2 regions of the Anoxybacillus sp. EFIL genome follow, and region 2 is predicted to be linked to the other one. Evidence: a T-box and tRNA genes for the amino acid it is inferred to sense, from the RefSeq annotation. Region 2 holds a T-box; the other holds one or more tRNA genes.
What was found. The T-box of region 2 lies ahead of serS (serine--tRNA ligase). A T-box ahead of a tRNA ligase gene usually reads a tRNA of that ligase, here a tRNA-Ser.

Region 1 (9,496 bases), on a different contig from region 2:
TTGGTTTGGTCACCTTTACCATACAGGAAAATTCGCATTTTTTGTACCCCTATTTTCTATATGCACACCGATCTTAAATGATCAAGTACAACTTGTGGTGAAGAGCCATAAATACAGAAAAAAGAAAAGCGCAGCCAATGCAAAGCGTAAAAACAACAGAGTTGTCACAGTGACACCGTTGTCATATGCGTATAATGCAAAGATGGGAATAAACGCAAATCCCGTTGCCGATAACAATACGAGGCTATATCCTTTCCACATTTCCCCTGCCCCCAAATCATATATTCGCCCCTTTCTTAATGAGAGGGAACATCACTTTTTCTTGTTTACTGTAAATGTTAAACAAAATACCGCTAAATACAAACGCCGCTCCAACGATATGAGTGATTGTCAAATGTTCATTAAAAAAGATCGTTCCCATCACCGTAGCAGAAATCGGCATGACATTAATGAAAACTGAAGCGGTTGAAGCTCCGACTTTTTGAATACCGTTATACCACCAAACGAAGCTGATAGCCGAAACGACAACGGCAACGTACAGTACGCTTAACCACACATCCCATCCACTCATTTGGACAGATGTAAAAGAAGTATAGTATAGCGCAAAAGGTGCTAAAAATAACGTTCCAAAACCTGTTGCGTACGTTGTTGCCGCAAGCGGACTATATGTTTTCATTGCCACTTTTCCAATGACCGAATATGTACTCCAGCTGAGACATGCCCCTGCTAGCACAAGATCGATCGGAGCAACACCGATTTCGATAAGTACGGACGGATGACCGTTTGTAATAATATATACAGCCCCAAATACAGCGAGCAACATGCCAAATATACTTCTTCCGTTCAATCTTTCTTTCAAAAATATTGCAGACAACAATGTAATCAATGGAGCATTGACTGCAATGACTAATGAGCTTTTGACAATTGGTGCATATTTTGTAGCTATAAAAAAGAAAATGTTGTATAAAAACACTCCCGTTAAACCGAGGAGCGCTAACACGATCCAATCTTTTCTCGTCGGAGTTGGTCTATTCGGCTCTTTCCAGTACAATAATGGAAACAAAATCAAACTAGCACCGAAAAAGCGAAAAAAAGCAACTGACACAGGATGTAAAGTCGTCGTTGCGATTTTTCCAGCAACAAAGGCACCACCCCAAATCGTAGCAGTTAAAAATAAAAGAATATACGTTTTTATATTTTTTACTGGCACAAAAACATCTCTCCCTTATTCGTAAAATATATATCGTTTAGGGTGGATAACAGCGAAAACAACAAAAACTATACTTTAATCATTTTATGCTCTTTTTTATCTGAAAACAATATATTTTCGTTATATTAAGAAAAGAAGCCAGGACGTTTCTTCCCGGCTTCTTGTTTTTCCTCTTATTTATTCTCCCGTTTCGGCAAATCGTTTAATTCGTGCCCCAATTTCATCGCGGACGCGTTGAAAGACGGCCCATTTTTCTTCCTCTGTTCCTTCTGCTTTAGCTGGATCGTCAAATCCCCAATGAACACGTTTGACATGCGGTGGTGTGACTGGACAATGATCTGCCGCATGTCCACATAATGTAACGACTAAATCGGCTCTGTTTAAAATCTCTTCATTGATAATGTCTGATGTTTGGTTTGAAATATCGATTCCTACTTCTTTCATCGCTTTGACTGCGTTCGGATTTAAACCATGCGCCTCAATGCCGGCGCTATATGCTTCCCATTCGTCACCAAGATATTTTTTTGCCCATCCTTCTGCTATCTGGCTACGGCAGGAGTTCCCTGTACATAAGAAATAAATTACTTTTTTCATTTCAATCGACTCCTTTTAATGAATAATAAGTAACCATATATATAACCCAACGAGAGTAATAAATAATGTTGGGATGGTTAAAATTAAACCATTTTTAAAATAAGTGCCCCACGTAATTTTTACTCCTTTTGTTGAAAGCACATGTAACCAAAGAAGTGTAGCAAGTGAACCGATTGGCGTAATTTTCGGTCCTAAGTCCGAACCGATTACATTTGCATAAATTAGCGCTTCCCGAATGATTCCCGTCGTATTCGTATCAGCTATCGCTAGCGCATCAATCATGACTGTCGGCATGTTGTTCATAACAGACGATAAAATCGCTGCGATAAACCCCATGGCAATCGTCGCCATAAACAGCCCTTGATTTGCGGCCGCTTCGATCATATCTGCTAGAATGGTCGTCAATCCTACGTTGCGTAATCCGTATACAACAACATACATCCCAATCGAGAAAAAGACGACAGCCCACGGTGCTCCCTTTAATATTTGTTTCACGTGTACAGCTGGGCTCCGTCTTCCCATCCATAAAAACAATAACGCGACAGCACCAGCAATAAACGAGACAGGGATGTTTACGAATTCACCGACAAAATAGCCGATTAATAAAACCGCAAGAACGATCCACGACAATCGAAACATGCGCACGTCTTTAATCGCTTCAGATGGTTGTTTGATATGCGATAAATTGTAGCGTTTCGGAATGTCCTTTCGAAAATATAAGTAAAGCACCCCGATGCTCGCCGCGAGCGAGAAAAAGTTTGGAACAATCATACGCGATGCGTACTCACCAAAACTAATGCGGAAGAAGTCTGCAGATACAATATTGACAAGGTTGCTGACAACAAGCGGCAACGATGTCGTATCCGCAATAAATCCACTTGCTAAGATAAATGGCAATACGTTTCGTTCATCAAATTGTAATGCGCGTACCATGGCTAATACGATCGGTGTTAAGATGAGTGCGGCACCATCGTTTGCGAAAAACGCCGCCACGAGTGCACCGAGAATGGAAACAAATATAAACATTTTAATTCCATTTCCTTTAGCCGCACGCGCCATATGTAACGCTGCCCATTCGAAGAAGCCAATCTCATCTAAAATTAAAGAAATAATGATAATCGCAATAAAAGCAAGCGTCGCATTCCAAACGATGTTCGTTACATCCATAACATCTTGGAAATCAACGACTCCAACAAGCAATGCTAATAAGGCGCCACCGCAGGCAGACCAACCAATGGATAAATTGCGCGGTTGCCAAATGACAAAAACGAGGGTAATAAGAAAAATCAATGATGCAAGAGTAACGGAAAGCAAAAAACCACTCCTCTCTTTTTATTCACAACGAATGCGCATTCCTTTTTTCTCAAGTTGACGAATGTGTTCTTTTGGATCTGGCAGATAAGCGAAAATGCATTTCATCATTGGATAAAATTCATGTTGTTTATTTAATGAATAAAACACCCATTGCGCTTTTTTTGTCTCTTTCACTAAATCGTTGTCTTTTAATTTTCGTAAATGCTGGCTAATAGCTGGCTGACTCATTTGTAGCATCTCAACAAGCTCACACACACAACAATCAGTTTCACTTAATATAGCTAAAATCATTAATCTTGTTTTATCGCCTAATAGCTTTAGCATATTTGCTGTCTCTTCGATGTGCTGCATATACCTCCCTCCTTCATCCATTAATCATTATATAAGCATATACTTATATAAACAAGTAAAGATTTTGTAAAGAAAAAGGCTTGTAAATACTTTTTTGAAAAATTATTTCTTGTGATTTTTGTCTTTTTTGACTATGATCAAAAAGGAACATGTAGAAAGGGGTATTTTATGCATACAGAGGTATATATTTTATCCGGATTTCTTGGAAGTGGTAAAACGACATTATTAAGGCGACTACTACAAAATGAAAAAGAACGTGGACGGAAAGTGGCGGTGGTAATGAATGAAATCGGTCAAGTATCTATTGATTCGCATGCGGTTTCAAAAGATGCTGTGTTAAGTGAGTTATTAAGCGGCTGTGTATGTTGCACCATTCAAGATCAATTTGAAGTAGAACTTCATTCACTTCTTCAACAACATGAGTTAGACGTCATTTATGTTGAAACGACAGGGGTAGCTCATCCTGTTGAAGTGCTCGATGCGTGTATGTCGCCATTGTTTGCTGATCGCATTCAAATGGGAGGCATTATTACGACAATCGACGCAACACGTTGGGTGAATCGTCAACAACTCTCCATTCCTCTGCAAATGTTGTTAAAAGAACAAGTTCGTCACGCGGATGTATTAATTGTCAATAAGACAGATATATTACGTCCAGATGAACAAGCGAAATTATCGTTTGAGTTACAAACGATCAACAGCGAAGCGCGCACAATTTTCACAACGTTTTCTAATGTACGAATCGAAGATATTCATTTGTTATCGAAGCGGATGAGAAACGAGCATGAGCGAATGAACATCGAAAGACTACGCATTCAAACATACGTACATACATTTGCAAGCCCAATTGACTTAGACGTGTTCGAACACTGGGTACGACAACTTCCTGATACTATTTACCGCATGAAAGGATTTTTACGTTTTACTCATACAAGTGGAGTTTACTCCTTTCAGTATGCATACGGTACACCGCTCTATATGAAAGAGGAAATGAATGTCCCGTTACATTTTGTTATCATCGGTGAACAATTGGATAAACAAAAACTAAAACAACAACTCGATGACATGCAAAAAGGAGAAGGTTAATATCCCTCTCCTTTCACTTTCGTCCGAAATCTGCTTTAATTTCTCCCCATTGCTCGGTTTCCCATTTCATAATTTCATTTGTATAATGGTGCGTGCGCAACCACGCTTCAGCACGCTCAACAAGTTGCCAGACACGTTCTGTTTCAGCGTTGCGAACGAGCGTTGTATTCGCCTTTTTTCCTTTTACCCATTTGATAGCTGTTGCCGAATCAGAATAAATCGGCAAACTTTTGTTTTGTTGTTGTAACCATGCTAATGCGTGAACAATGGCTAAAAACTCCCCAATGTTATTTGTTCCGATCATCGGCCCAACATGAAACAACTCTTTCCCTGTTTTCGTATGTACTCCTCGATACTCCATCCATCCTGGATTTCCGCTACATGCCGCATCTACGCAAATGCTTTCCTCTACATAGTTTGTTGCATGCGCTTTATTTTTTTTCGTTCGGTTTACAAACGGACTAGACGCAAATGCTTGTTCTGCTTCTTCTTTCGATGGAAATGAGCGATATTTCGCCCCCGGAACGCCAATAACGTACGGTTTACACTCGTCCCAAGAAGAAAAAATGCCTGTTTTCGCCCCTTCCCAAACGACATAATATTTTTTCAAATTGTCACATCCTCGCAATTGAAATAAAGAAACAAAGTTGAAGATCACAAAGAAGGAATAAAAGAGGAGATATGGCGGAGGAGGGGGGATTCGAACCCCCGCGGGCTTTGACACCCCTATCGGTTTTCGAGACCGACCCCTTCAGCCGGACTTGGGTACTCCTCCGTATGAGTGGGGTGCCAAAGAAATTATAGCGAAAACATGATTTGTCGTCAATTACCTTTTTTGTTTTTCTATATAGTCAACAAGACCCATTGCACACACTTGTAAGTCGAGCTGAAGTATTTTATATACATCGGCATCATCAGGTACTTGCTGTTTGCGCAAAAATGTTTGGATATGATCAAATAAACGATTGGACACAGCCTCTGTTTTTTCTGTAAAAGATAGATTCATTTGTTCATTTACAACATCATAACCGATTTGCACAAAGAGCGGTAACCAGTAATGAAGTTGATTCCAAACTACTTGTGTATGTGTTGACATACCAAAATGGCCAAAATATATACGATCTGGACGTAACGTCATAAATCTTTCAATCGATGTGCGCATCGCTTCGGGATCAAATTGATTTGGCGATGTAGACGGCAGGTATAACTCAACACCGTACGAAAGCAATTGAGGGTAAAAGACACCGGCTGTATCACCTGTAAAAATGCCGTTACTTGTTTGATCATAAATAGAGAAATGGTGATTCGCATGCCCCGGTGTATGAAGAAACGTTAGTGTACGATTTTTTCCAATTTGTAACGTTTCTCCATCTTCTTTTACAATTAATCGGTCTTCAGGAATTGGAACAATCGGGTCAAATAAAGCGTCAAACGATTGGCCATAAACGGCTTTTGCCCCTGCAATGAGACGAGACGGGTCAGCTAAATGGCGCATGCCTTTTGGATGAACGAATACGCGAGCATTTGGACAATGTTGTAGTAACATCCCCGCCCCACCAGCATGATCTAAATGAATATGTGTAACGATAATGTTTTTTACGTCGTGTAAATCAATAGAGATTGCTTCTAGTCCTTTAAGTAAATGCGGGATAGAAGGGCTCGCACTTGTTTCGATAATCGTCACTTCTTCTTCATGAAAAACATATGCTCCTGTTCGCTGGGCAGTTTGTAGATCATATAAATCAATAAGTGAAATGCCAAATCCTAAATCAACAGGTTGTCCCATACTTATTCTCCCCTCATCTGTTCAATAAGTCTAACGAAATGATACACAATTTTTGCGGTTAATCCCCAAATGACTTTGTCTTTGTAGTAATAAAAATGTTCTTCGATTTGCCTTGGTCGCCAATTATACTGTCTTCCTCCAGGAATATCGTCAAATGGGAAATCGTCTTCGGGCTTTGGTTCGAATTGAACACGATATATTTTTGGTTTCGTTTCAATAAAAAAAGATAACGGGACGGTAAATACATCTTCCACTTCTTTTTTATTGATTTGCATGTGTGCGTTATTCACAAATGCAACAAACGGATAAATGACCATACCAAACGGTGAAAGCACATAATCAAGTGGAACGACATGTGTAATATGTTCTTTTTCAATCCCCAACTCTTCACATGTTTCCCGAATGGCTGTTTCTTGTGGACTTTGATCACACGGATCCATTTTTCCACCCGGAAAACAAATTTCACCTGGCTGTCGACGCAATTGAAATGAACGCACTTCAAATAAGACAAATGTATCATCGTGTTGACGGATGAGTGGAAGAAGAACAGCATATGTAGCGTATTTGTCGAAATCCATAACCGTTGGTGTTCGGTGTCGTAATGCATCCATGACCGTATAAATCTTTTTTTTCATTAGTAAACATCCCTTTTCGTAAATACATAAAAAGAAACGATCAGTGCACCAAGCGCCCAAACGGCGAGCACAGTCATTGAAAAGGAAAGTGTCATCCCATCAATCGGTGGCGCCGTTCCACTAACATAACTTGTGAGTCGTAAATTTACCATAAATAAATATTTCGCAGACTCCCACGATGATACCATGCTTGATAAAATCGCACCTGAAATAAGGGCAGCAAGCATAATTCCCATCACCGCGGCTGTACTACGTATTAATACGGACAACATAAACGTAAGCGTACCGACGACGAGCGAAACAAAAAAAGCAAGCCCGAATTCAATAAGTAAGTATTTCCATTGCGGAATAAGATGAACAGCTGTTGTATTTAGTTCTTCACCTTGAACCGAAAATCCTGTTAAAAGCGGCAAATTCCATCCACCATATCCAAATACAATGCCAGAGATAGCGTATGATAATAGAGCGACAGAAAATACGATAAACGACGTAGATAAAATCATCGCTATATATTTGCTCATTAAAACTTTCCATCGTTTCACAGGACGTGTCAACAACAGCTTGATTGTTCCTCCACTTGCCTCTGATGAAACGAGATCAGCTGCAATGACCATAACGAGAAGCGGTAAAAATAACTCAATGGAGTTTTCAATAAACATGCGCATAAATGTTGGAGCACCCGGTGCCATCGGATTAATATCGTTGTCTAAATAATATTGTTGTTGCTGTAAACGGATTTTAAGAAACTTTTTCCATTCCTCAGAAATGCCTGTTGAGTTTAATCGGTTTTGTGTGTCGATGATTTGTTGTTGTAGCTGTGTGCGCCAATCTGTCGTTCCGATCCGTTCTCGAATCGTTTCGATTTGTTTAAATTGCGCGTATGTAAATAAGCTAACGAGAACAGCAACGATCGCTGCGATAATAAACAAGCGTTTTTTACGAACAATTTTTAACATTTCATTGTATACAAGATTAATCAATCGTTTCCCCTCCCGTTAATTCAATAAATAAGTCTTCTAGTGTTGGAAGTTTGCGTTCAATTCCACTGACATATACCCCTGCTTCAATTAAACGAGCATTGCAACGCGCAATCGTTTCATTTGATTCATAGATTGTCACGAGCGCTCCATCTTTTTCACCGAGCAAAGTCGTTTCATTTTGTAGTATTTGTTTGGCTGTATCTATCGGATCAACGCTCCAATATGTCCGAGCTTGTTCTTGTAGTAAATGTTCGACCGTATCAATACGAATAATCTGACCTTTCGACATAATCGCCACACGATCGCACATAAGTTGTATTTCACTCAATAAATGCGATGAGACGAGCACACTTAACTGTTCTTTTTCAGCAAGCGAGCGAATAAACTGTCTCATTTCACGAATGCCGACAGGATCTAAGCCGTTTGTAGGTTCGTCTAAAATAAGCACCGTCGGTTTTCCAAGTAGCGCTTGTGCAATACCGAGGCGTTGACGCATGCCGAGCGAATACGTACGAACAAGATCATGGATCCGATTTTGTAGACCGACGAGTTCAACCACTTCTTGAATGCGATGAGCTGTAATTCCTGGAACCATTCGTGCGAAGTGTTCAAGATTTTCCCAACCGCTTAAATACGGATAAAGTTCAGGGTTTTCAACAATACAGCCTATATGTTGGATCGCCTTTGTAAATTGTTTTTGTAAATCATATCCGCAAATTGAAATCTTTCCAGATGTCGGTCGAATTAACCCGACGAGCATGCGAATAGTCGTTGTCTTTCCTGCCCCATTTGGACCTAAGAAGCCGAACACTTCTCCTTTTTTTAAGGAAAACGAAAGCCCTTTAATAATTTCTTTTTTTCCGATTGTTTTTCGTACATGTTGTACAACTAACGTTTCTTCCATTATTTTTCCCCTTTCGTTAACGTAATAAGTGAGGCAACACGTTCACCAATTCGTTTATATCCTTCTTTATTAGGATGGAATTTATCTGTATATAAATAGTCGTTTACTTGTAGTTCAAACAAATCATATGTCGGAACACAAATGATGAATTGATAGTCCGCTGCTACTTCAGATGCCACATAATTCCAACTACGTACAACGGCAGATGTTTCTTTCCCATTATCTAAATCATTGAACGGATTATATAAAGCAATGTAAAATACGGGCGCTTCGTTGTTTACTGTGCGAACAAGCTGAAAAATTGTACGTAGCTGTTGGGCAAATTTCTCTTTTTCTTTTTCTAATTGCGTAGTGGATAAGTCTCTCAATGCTTCGCCACCGCGAAATAAGTCGTTTCCTCCAATCGTCATTAAAATGATGTCGGCTTCTTTTAATTGACGTTGCACTTCTTTTTGTTTGAGTTGGCCAATCAATTGTGCAGATCGTTGTCCTTTAATAGCTAAATTGGTGAATTGGACATGTTGATTTGTCCGTTTTTTTAGTTCATCTACAACATAGCCAACATATCCTTTTCCTGTTTCATCTCCCGTCCCGCGCGTTAATGAATCGCCAAGTGCGACAATGGAAAGCGCATCG
Region 2 (9,496 bases):
TCATTTTCATCATTCCTCCATTATTCTTTAATTTCAATTAAGTTTTCACCAAACCATTTTTTCGCTTCCGAAATGAATGGATCTTCTTGTTCATGTTGTTCATTTCCACTTGTTTGTTGACGAATGAACTGCTCTCGAATTTGAAGCCATTCACTTTCAGGAACAGGAATCGTATCGAGTTTTTTCCCTGTTAATTCAAATAATACTTGTTCTAAATTGTCTTTGACATAGTTACTATTATCAGCAACCATTTTACAATGAATTTCATATTTAAATTTTAACACAAAAGCTGTGCCACTTGCTGCTACAGGTTCACTCTCTTGCAATAATGCCGCATGTGACACTTTATTTTGCTTTTTTAACGTCTCAAGCACATGTGGCCAATTTCCTTTAATAAGAGATAAATGCTGATGTGTTGCTTGGCGAAGCACTTCATGAATGCGTCCTATCGGTATTTTATAATCTGTCCGAATACTTTTTCCTGTTTTTTTCACCGGCTCGCTCGTTTCTGCAGGGGAGAGCTTCACACCGGTTTCTTTCAGTTTCGCTAATTGCTCTTCAAGCTGTCTCACTTTCTCCTCCAACGCTGGAGAAATCGGAGTTTTGATTACTCGTTCCTCTTCATAACAAAGCTTCACAATCGCAACTTCCATATGCACGCGCGGATGGTTCGTTAGGCGCATATCTTGTTGACTTTTACTCAACAAATCGATCGCTTCATATATAAGCGATGTTGGAATCACGTCAGAAAGCTCTCGAAATCGTTCATCAACGAGCACACGATGGGTCACATCTTCTAGCTGAGGTGCCGCTTTATATAAAAGCATATCTCGATAATAGTAAATTAAATCTTCGACAAGGCGATTCGGATCTTTCCCTTGTTCCATTAAATGTTGAAAAAGACGCAACGCCTCAACAGTCTTTTTTTCATATATCGCATAAATTAAATCTGCGATTTTTCTTTGTGAAACTGCACCTGTAACCGCTAACACATCCTCAAGCAACACGCGATCTTCACTAAAAGAAATAGCTTGATCGAGCAAACTTAACGCATCACGCATTCCACCATCAGCAGCACGCGCAATCGCAAATAGTGCCTCTTCCTCTACATCTATACCTTCTTCCGCAACAACTGTTTTTAAACGCGACACAATCGACCTCAACTCAATGCGCCGAAAATCAAATCGTTGACATCGAGAAACGATCGTTAAAGGAATTTTATGTGGTTCCGTTGTCGCTAAAATGAAAATCACATGTTTCGGAGGCTCTTCCAACGTTTTTAATAACGCATTAAACGCCCCGATGGACAACATATGCACTTCGTCAATAATATACACTTTATACGGCGCTGACGTTGGGGCAAATTTCACCTTCTCACGAATGTCGCGAATTTCATCCACTCCGTTATTTGATGCTGCGTCAATCTCTAATACATCAGAAATCGAACCGTTCGTAATGCCTAAACAAGTCGGACATTCGTTGCATGGCTCTGCTGTTGGACGATGCTCGCAGTTTACCGCTTTAGCAAAAATTTTAGCTATACTCGTTTTTCCTGTCCCACGTGGACCTGAAAATAAATATGCATGTGAAATCTTTTGTTGAAGCAGGGCATTTTGCAACGTTTTTGTCACGTGTTCTTGACCAACAACATCCTTAAAACTTTGCGGTCGAAAAACACGATATAAAGCTTTATAACTCACGAAACTGCCCTCCTCTTTGCTCATATCTCATTTATTATATCATTAAAAAACGCATGAAAAAAGCACCTGCCTTTTAAGCAAGTGCTTTGATTCAATCTATGTAAATTGCCGTGCACCTTCTGTCGACTAGCTGCCATAGACGTTACTAGAGTAGTTAGCTCAGTTCAGGCACCCCTGCGGCACATGGGAGCGTCCGCTTACTGCTGCTTCCTTCCGGACCTGACAGGGTTCACGGATTCCCATTGCGCAGGACCCAAACGTCAACACCACTTATTCTAGGCAGGCTCTACAGCAAACTAACCTAAAGAAGGAATTCAGCCTCGCTAGAGCGGATTGCGAGTACAGGGCACCGCTACCTCCCCGCTTAGCACGGCAATGCGTTATCACTAACGCAAGTATAAGTATATCTCTTTTTCATACAAATTGCAATGACTACACAATGGAATTTAATTGGAATTTAAACTATTTTTTTCTGCCTTCTTTTGTTGACGTAAACGTCGGAAAAATTCACTTAGCATTTCTCCGCATTGCTCAGCTAATACCCCACTAACGACTTCCACTTGGTGATTAAACCGTGGCTCTTGTAATAAATTCATTAATGTTCCGGCACATCCCCCTTTTGGATCGCTCGCCCCAAACACAACCCGCTTTATGCGGGAAAGAACAATCGCTCCAGCACACATCGCACAAGGTTCTAACGTCACATACAACGTCGCCTCTTCTAGTCGCCACGTACCTAGTTTTCGACACGCTTCATCGATAGCTAAAAGCTCCGCATGCGCAATCGATCGTTGATCTCGTTCACGCAAATTGTGAGCTCGTGCAATCACTTCGTCATTGTATACAACAACAGCACCAATAGGCACTTCTCCGATGTTCTCCGCCTTTTTTGCTTCTTCAATAGCTAGACGCATGTAATACTCATCATTTCTCATTTTTGAAACTCCCGTACTTTTTATCATCTATTCTATAGAGTATATCAAAATAAAAAAGCAACATACAGAGTAATCATTTTATGTTAAAATAAATTTTGTCTGTCTACACAGACGGTTTCACCTAAAGGAGGTTACACAATGTCCCGCGTGCCCTTTATTACTGTTGAAGGTCCAATTGGTGTTGGAAAAACATCATTAGCAAAGGTCGTTTCAGACTATTTTCAATATGAATTGTTAAAAGAAATTGTTGATGAAAATCCCTTTTTGGGTAAATTTTACGAAAACATTGAAGAGTGGAGCTTCCAAACGGAGATGTTTTTTCTATGCAACCGTTACAAACAACTAGAAGATGTCGAAAAAAAGTTTTTAAGCAATGGGAAACCGGTTGTAGCTGACTATCATATTTTCAAAAACTTAATCTTTGCTAGACAGACTTTAAAGGGAAAGCAGTACGAAAAGTATGTGCAAATTTATGACATTTTAACAAACGACATGCCAAAACCGAATGTCGTCATTTATTTGCATGCTTCATTGCACACGTTGCTCAAACGTATCGCGATGCGAGGTCGCGAATTTGAAAAAAACATTGATCCGAACTATTTGCAACAATTATCACATGCTTACGAACAAGCAATGGAGCAATTTGAACAAGCTCACCCTCACATTCCTGTATTACGGTTTAACGGAGATGAGCTCGATTTCGTTCATCGTGACCAAGACCGATTTTTCATTTTAAACGAACTGCAATCTGTTCTTAAAAGGAGCTTAGAACAATGAATTTACGAGAAAAATATCATATTCCAAGCGATGCTGTTATTACCATTGCCGGAACGGTTGGTGTAGGAAAATCAACGATGACAAAAGCGTTAGCTGATGCACTTCAATTCCGCACCTCTTTTGAAAAGGTAGACACAAACCCTTATTTAGATAAATTTTATGCCGATTTTAAACGTTGGAGTTTCCATCTTCAAATTTATTTTCTTGCCGAACGATTTAAAGAACAAAAACGCATTTTTGAATATGGTGGAGGATTTGTTCAAGACCGATCCATTTACGAGGATACTGGCATTTTTGCAAAAATGCATTTTGAAAAAGGGACGATGTCAAAAGTCGACTATGAAACCTATACAAGTTTATTTGAAGCGATGGTCATGACACCGTATTTCCCACACCCTGATTTACTTATTTACTTAGAAGGAAGTTTTGAGGAAATCATTAAACGCATCCGTGAACGCGGTCGCCCAATGGAACAACAAACACCAATTGAATATTGGAAAGAAATGTATGAAAGATATGAGAGATGGATCAACAGTTTTAATGCTTGTCCTGTTTTGCGCATTAACATTAATGAATACGATATTATTCGCGATGCCCAATCGATCGAGCCGATCGTCGCAAAAATTGGTTACATGATTGAACAATATCGCAAATTAAAAAAATAAGGATGCCCTCGCTTCATTTCGGGCATCCTTTGTTTTGCTTATATAAAACAAAAATTCGTTACGATATGTAACGAATTATTCGATAAACAATCTCCATTTTATGCGCTGTGGACTGTAAACATTCGAATGATGGCGGAGGAGGAGGGATTCGAACCCCCGCGCGCCTTTCGACGCCTCTCGGTTTTCAAGACCGACCCCTTCAGCCAGACTTGGGTACTCCTCCGTATCGACATGTATTAAGTTATCATAATCATTACCCCATGTCAACACTTTTTATTAAAAAAGGGGAGCAAATTCTCCCCTTATGAAATCACTTCTTTTCCTCCCATGTATGGGCGAAGCACTTCTGGGATCACGACTGTTCCATCTTCTTGTTGATAATTTTCCAAAATCGCTGCAACTGTTCGTCCAATGGCTAAACCGGATCCATTTAACGTATGCACATGTTCTGGCTTTGCTTTCGGGTCTCGGCGGAAACGAATGTTTGCACGGCGAGCTTGAAACGCTTCAAAATTGCTGCAGGAAGAAATTTCTCGATACGTACCATAGCTTGGTAACCATACTTCAATGTCATATTTTTTGGCTGCAGTAAAGCCTAAATCAGCTGTACACATGCTCATGACACGATACGGTAGACCTAATAATTGCAAAATGCGCTCTGCATCATTTGTTAACTTTTCGAGTTGTTCATAGGAATCTTCTGGTTTTACAAATTTGACAAGCTCCACCTTATTAAACTGATGCTGACGAATTAATCCGCGCGTATCTCTTCCTGCTGATCCCGCTTCTGAGCGGAAACATGCGCTATAAGCAGCATATTTAATCGGCAAATCGTCCGCTGATAAAATTTCATCACGATGTAAGTTAGTCACAGGAACTTCTGCTGTCGGAATTAAAAAGTAATCTTCACTCTCGATACGGAACGCATCTTCCTCAAACTTCGGAAGCTGTCCTGTTCCTGTCATGCTTGCTCGATTCACAATGTACGGTGGTAAAACTTCTTCATATCCGTGTTGTTCCACATGTACGTCTAACATAAAGTTAATTAACGCACGTTCCAATCGTGCTCCGAGGCCTTTATAAAACACAAATCGACTTCCTGTTACCTTCGCTGCCCGTTCAAAATCTAAAATTCCAAGCCGATCCGCAATTTCCCAATGCGGTTTCGGTTCAAAAGAAAATGAACGTGGCTCTCCCCATTTACGAATTTCTACATTGTCATCTTCTGATTCACCAATCGGCACAGAGTCATGCGGAACGTTTGGAATGGATAAAAGCAACGTCTCAAGCTGTTGTTCCACTTCACGCAATTCATCATCAAGCACTTTAATGCGATCGCCAACTTCACGCATTTCAGCAATGAGATGGTCTGCGTCTTTTTTCTCTCGCTTTAAGATGGCAATTTGTTGTGACACATCGTTGCGCTTATTTTTTAGTTCCTCCGCTTGTGCAATTAATTCGCGGCGACGACGATCGAGCTGCTCGAATTGTTCAAAATCCGTTAAGTCCTCACCACGATGCTGAAGCTTTTGTTTTACCTCCTCAAAATTGGCACGTAAAAATTTTAAGTCTAACATCATCATTCCTCCTTTTTGATTTATGAAATAAAAAACTCCCGTCCCAAAAGAAAGGGACGAGAGTATTCCCGCGTTGCCACCCTAGTTGAAGACATGCGTCTTCCACTCGAGAAATGTAACGGTTCTCACCGGAAATGCCTACTAACTTCACGCGTTCAGCATTTCGCTCCAGGATGGATTCACAAGTCATTCCTGCCGATTCACACCAACCATCGGCTCTCTGAAAGGAAGAGGGCTTGTTACTAGTTCCTGTCATCGCTTTTTCTTTATATCATTTTCTTGGAAATAATGTACTATAAGTTTAAACAAAATGCAACCTGTTTATTCTTTCGCTTCTTTAACCATGTTTATAAAATATTGTGTCATGCGATGATCATCCGTTAATTCGGGGTGAAACGAACATCCTAAAAATTGTCCTTGCCTTGCCGCGACAATACGGTCCTCATATGTCGCAAGCACATCAACGTCGTCCCCTACGGAAACAATGTGCGGAGCTCGAATAAATACACCAATAAAATCGTCCGCAACACCTTTAATCGTTAACGATGCTTCAAAACTTTCGCGTTGACGTCCAAATGAGTTGCGTTCGACTGTAATATCCATTAAACCAAGGTGTGGTTCATCGTAACCAACAATTTTTTTGGCTAAAATAATCAAGCCTGCGCACGTTCCAAACATCGGCTTTCCTTCACGAGCGAATTGCTTCAGCGGTTCAATAAACCCGTATTTGTCCATTAAACGACGCATCGTCGTACTTTCTCCGCCTGGAATAATAAGACCATCAATATGTGCCAGTTGCTCCACCTTTTTAATAACTACCGCTTCAGCACCACACGCTTCAATTGAACGTACGTGTTCACGTACGGCTCCTTGCAATCCGAGTACCCCTATTTTCGTCATGTTCATTGCTCCTTTACATTACCATCCGCGTTCTTGCATCCGTTGTTCAGGAAGCAACGAAGAAATATCAATCCCTTTCATCGCTCCACCTAATCCCTTTGATAAATGAGCAATTAATTCATAATCTTCGAAATGAGTTGTCGCTTCAACGATGGCACGCGCATATTTTTCAGGGTTTTCTGATTTAAAAATACCTGAACCGACAAATACACCGTCAGCACCTAAATGCATCATTAACGCCGCATCTGCTGGTGTTGCGACACCACCTGCTGCAAAGTTAACGACAGGAAGACGGCCAAGACGTTTAATTTGTAACAATACTTCAAACGGTGCCCCTAAATTTTTCGCTTCTGTCATTAATTCATCTTCGCTCATGCTAACAACTTTGCGCACTTGAGCGTTCACTTTACGCATATGGCGAACAGCTTCAACAATATTTCCTGTTCCCGGTTCGCCTTTTGTACGAAGCATAGATGCCCCTTCAGCAATACGACGAGCCGCTTCACCTAAATCACGGCAGCCGCATACGAAAGGTACAGTAAATTGACGTTTATCAATATGAAATTCTTCATCTGCCGGGGTCAACACTTCACTCTCGTCGATGTAATCTACACCAAGCGCCTCTAATACACGCGCTTCAACATAATGACCGATGCGCGCCTTCGCCATGACTGGAATCGATACTGCTTTCATCACTTCTTCAATCACAGTCGGATCAGCCATGCGTGCAACGCCACCTGCTGCACGAATATCAGCTGGAACACGCTCAAGAGCCATAACAGCTACTGCACCTGCTGCTTCAGCAATTTTCGCTTGTTCTGCGTTCACGACGTCCATAATGACGCCACCTTTTTGCATTTCCGCCATTCCGCGTTTTACACGTTCTGTACCTGTAACCGCCACCGTTCATTCCTCCCATTATGTATATCGTTATTGTGATATTGTACTGAAAAATCAGTCCAGCGACAACTATTCATCACTGCAGTACACTATCCATATTCTAGCATACGTTTTTACTACGTAAAAGTATAGAAACACTAACTACATTTCTTTATTTTAACTCAATTTTTTTAAAAATCACAATAAAAATTTTAAAGCCCTCTAAAAAGAGAGCTTTAAAATAATCCTTTCATCGCATTTGAAGCACCATTCCAAATATCACTGAACAATTCGCCAATCGCTCGCATCGCCAAAACGAAACCATTCGCTTTTTCTACAGCCCGCTTTGTTACGATCTCTACCTTTTCTCCTTCTTTTGTTAAGTAACCATAGTCTGTTCCTTCATATTTCACGTACATATACCCTACTTTTTGTCCTTTTTTCACAGGAGCTGTTAACGTTTCTTTTTCAATGACGACAACAGGCTTATATTTTTTTTCTTCCCCTCGCTTAATGACAAGCGACAACGGTTGTTTTGTTGCAATCGCAACTTCTTTTTCTTTCCCTTTCTTTACTGCTACCGTTTCATGTTTTTTTGTAATATAACCTTTTGGATACAATTGTTGCACAGTATAGTTGCTAAACGCGTAGTCCAACATTTTTCTCGTCTGTTCAAAACGCGACAAATGCGTACCTTTTCCGTTCGTTTTCGCATTCATCACAACGGTAATAAAGCGCATGCCATTTCGCTCTGCCGTACCTGTAAAGCAATATCCTGCAAATTCTGTATATCCTGTTTTAATCCCATCGACACCTTCGTATGCTGCAACAAGTCCCGAAAGCATCCAGTTCCAGTTATCCATTTTAATTTGATCATCTGTTCCTTCTCGGAAGTATTTACGAGGAATACTTGCGGTTTCTAAAATTTCTGGGAACTCGTGATATAAATGATACGCTAATGTCGCTACAGCACGAGCAGACATCACATTTTCTTCGTTATCTCCGCTACCTGCTGGGTGCAATCCTCCTAAATCTTTGTTATTTAATCCTGTTGCATTGACAAATTTGTAATCTTTTAATCCTAACTCTTTCGCTTTTTCATTCATCATTTTAACGAAATTTGTTTCCGAACCACCAACAATTTCTGCAATGGCAACTGTCGCCCCGTTTGCTGAGTAAATCGCCATCGCTTCATATAGTTCACGCACTGTATATTTCCCGTCTTTTCTCAACGGAACGTTCGATAAATCGCGCTTTTGGGAAATTTGATATACATACTCACTTACTGCATATTCTTGATCCCATTTTACGCGCCCTTCATGAATAGCCTCTAGCAACAAGTATTCCGTCATCATTTTTGTCATACTAGCAATTCCTAAAACCGCATCAATGTTTTTTTGGTATAAAATCTTTCCCGTCTCCGCTTCAACAAGAATAGCGGCATCTGCTTCAATATTTAGTACGTCTTCTTCCGCTTTTATATTTTGCGGTAACGTCACCATAAATAAGAACATTGCTGCAATGGAAATGATGAAGCTCTTGTACCATGTTTTCACGCTCAAACCCTCCAACTCTGTTTTACATAACCGTTATTTTAACATACTCTTGTAAAAAAAAATAGACAGAGGAATCTTCCACCTCTGTCTATTTGTTATTACATGAATGAGTAGTTTGGAGCTTCTTTCGTAATTTGAACATCGTGAGGGTGACTTTCTCTTAATCCTGCTCCAGTCATACGCACAAATTGCGTTTTTTCTCGCAATTCTTCTAAGTTTTTCGTGCCACAGTAACCCATTCCTGCACGCAATCCCCCAACAAGTTGATAAATCGTATCAGCAAGCGGTCCTTTATAAGGCACTCGTCCTTCAATACCTTCTGGAACAAATTTTTTATTATCTTCTTGGAAGTAACGATCTTTACTTCCTCTCTCCATCGCTCCAACTGAGCCCATCCCACGATATACTTTAAATCGTCTACCTTGGTAAATTTCTGTTTCTCCAGGGCTTTCAGACACGCCTGCAAGCAAGCTACCAAGCATAACAGCATGTCCACCAGCCGCTAAA

Region 1: it has a tRNA-Ser gene. The T-box ahead of serS (serine--tRNA ligase) is inferred to sense a tRNA for this amino acid. The anticodon was not compared.

What each region holds. Positions count from the first base shown of each region.
Region 1 is NZ_SDLH01000008.1:126,506-136,001, reverse strand. It holds gene ES017_RS12350 (DMT family transporter) at 278-1,210, opposite strand; gene arsC (arsenate reductase (thioredoxin)) at 1,388-1,804, opposite strand; gene ES017_RS12340 (arsenic transporter) at 1,820-3,118, opposite strand; gene ES017_RS12335 (ArsR/SmtB family transcription factor) at 3,137-3,469, opposite strand; gene ES017_RS12330 (CobW family GTP-binding protein) at 3,638-4,555, shown strand; gene ES017_RS12325 (ribonuclease H1 domain-containing protein) at 4,569-5,165, opposite strand; tRNA gene ES017_RS12320 (tRNA-Ser) at 5,238-5,330, opposite strand; gene ES017_RS12315 (MBL fold metallo-hydrolase) at 5,382-6,341, opposite strand; gene ES017_RS12310 (NUDIX hydrolase) at 6,344-6,976, opposite strand; gene ES017_RS12305 (ABC transporter permease) at 6,976-7,956, opposite strand; gene ES017_RS12300 (ABC transporter ATP-binding protein) at 7,949-8,860, opposite strand; gene ES017_RS12295 (SGNH/GDSL hydrolase family protein) at 8,860-9,496, opposite strand, start outside.
Region 2 is NZ_SDLH01000017.1:1,792-11,287, forward strand. It holds gene ES017_RS14930 (YbaB/EbfC family nucleoid-associated protein) at 1-4, opposite strand, end outside; gene dnaX (DNA polymerase III subunit gamma/tau) at 21-1,700, opposite strand; RNA gene ffs (signal recognition particle sRNA large type) at 1,809-2,073, opposite strand; gene tadA (tRNA adenosine(34) deaminase TadA) at 2,147-2,635, opposite strand; gene ES017_RS14950 (deoxynucleoside kinase) at 2,774-3,412, shown strand; gene ES017_RS14955 (deoxynucleoside kinase) at 3,409-4,077, shown strand; tRNA gene ES017_RS14960 (tRNA-Ser) at 4,208-4,300, opposite strand; gene serS (serine--tRNA ligase) at 4,380-5,654, opposite strand; T-box leader at 5,704-5,919, opposite strand; gene pdxT (pyridoxal 5'-phosphate synthase glutaminase subunit PdxT) at 5,976-6,554, opposite strand; gene pdxS (pyridoxal 5'-phosphate synthase lyase subunit PdxS) at 6,573-7,457, opposite strand; gene ES017_RS14980 (D-alanyl-D-alanine carboxypeptidase family protein) at 7,670-8,947, opposite strand; gene guaB (IMP dehydrogenase) at 9,088-9,496, opposite strand, start outside.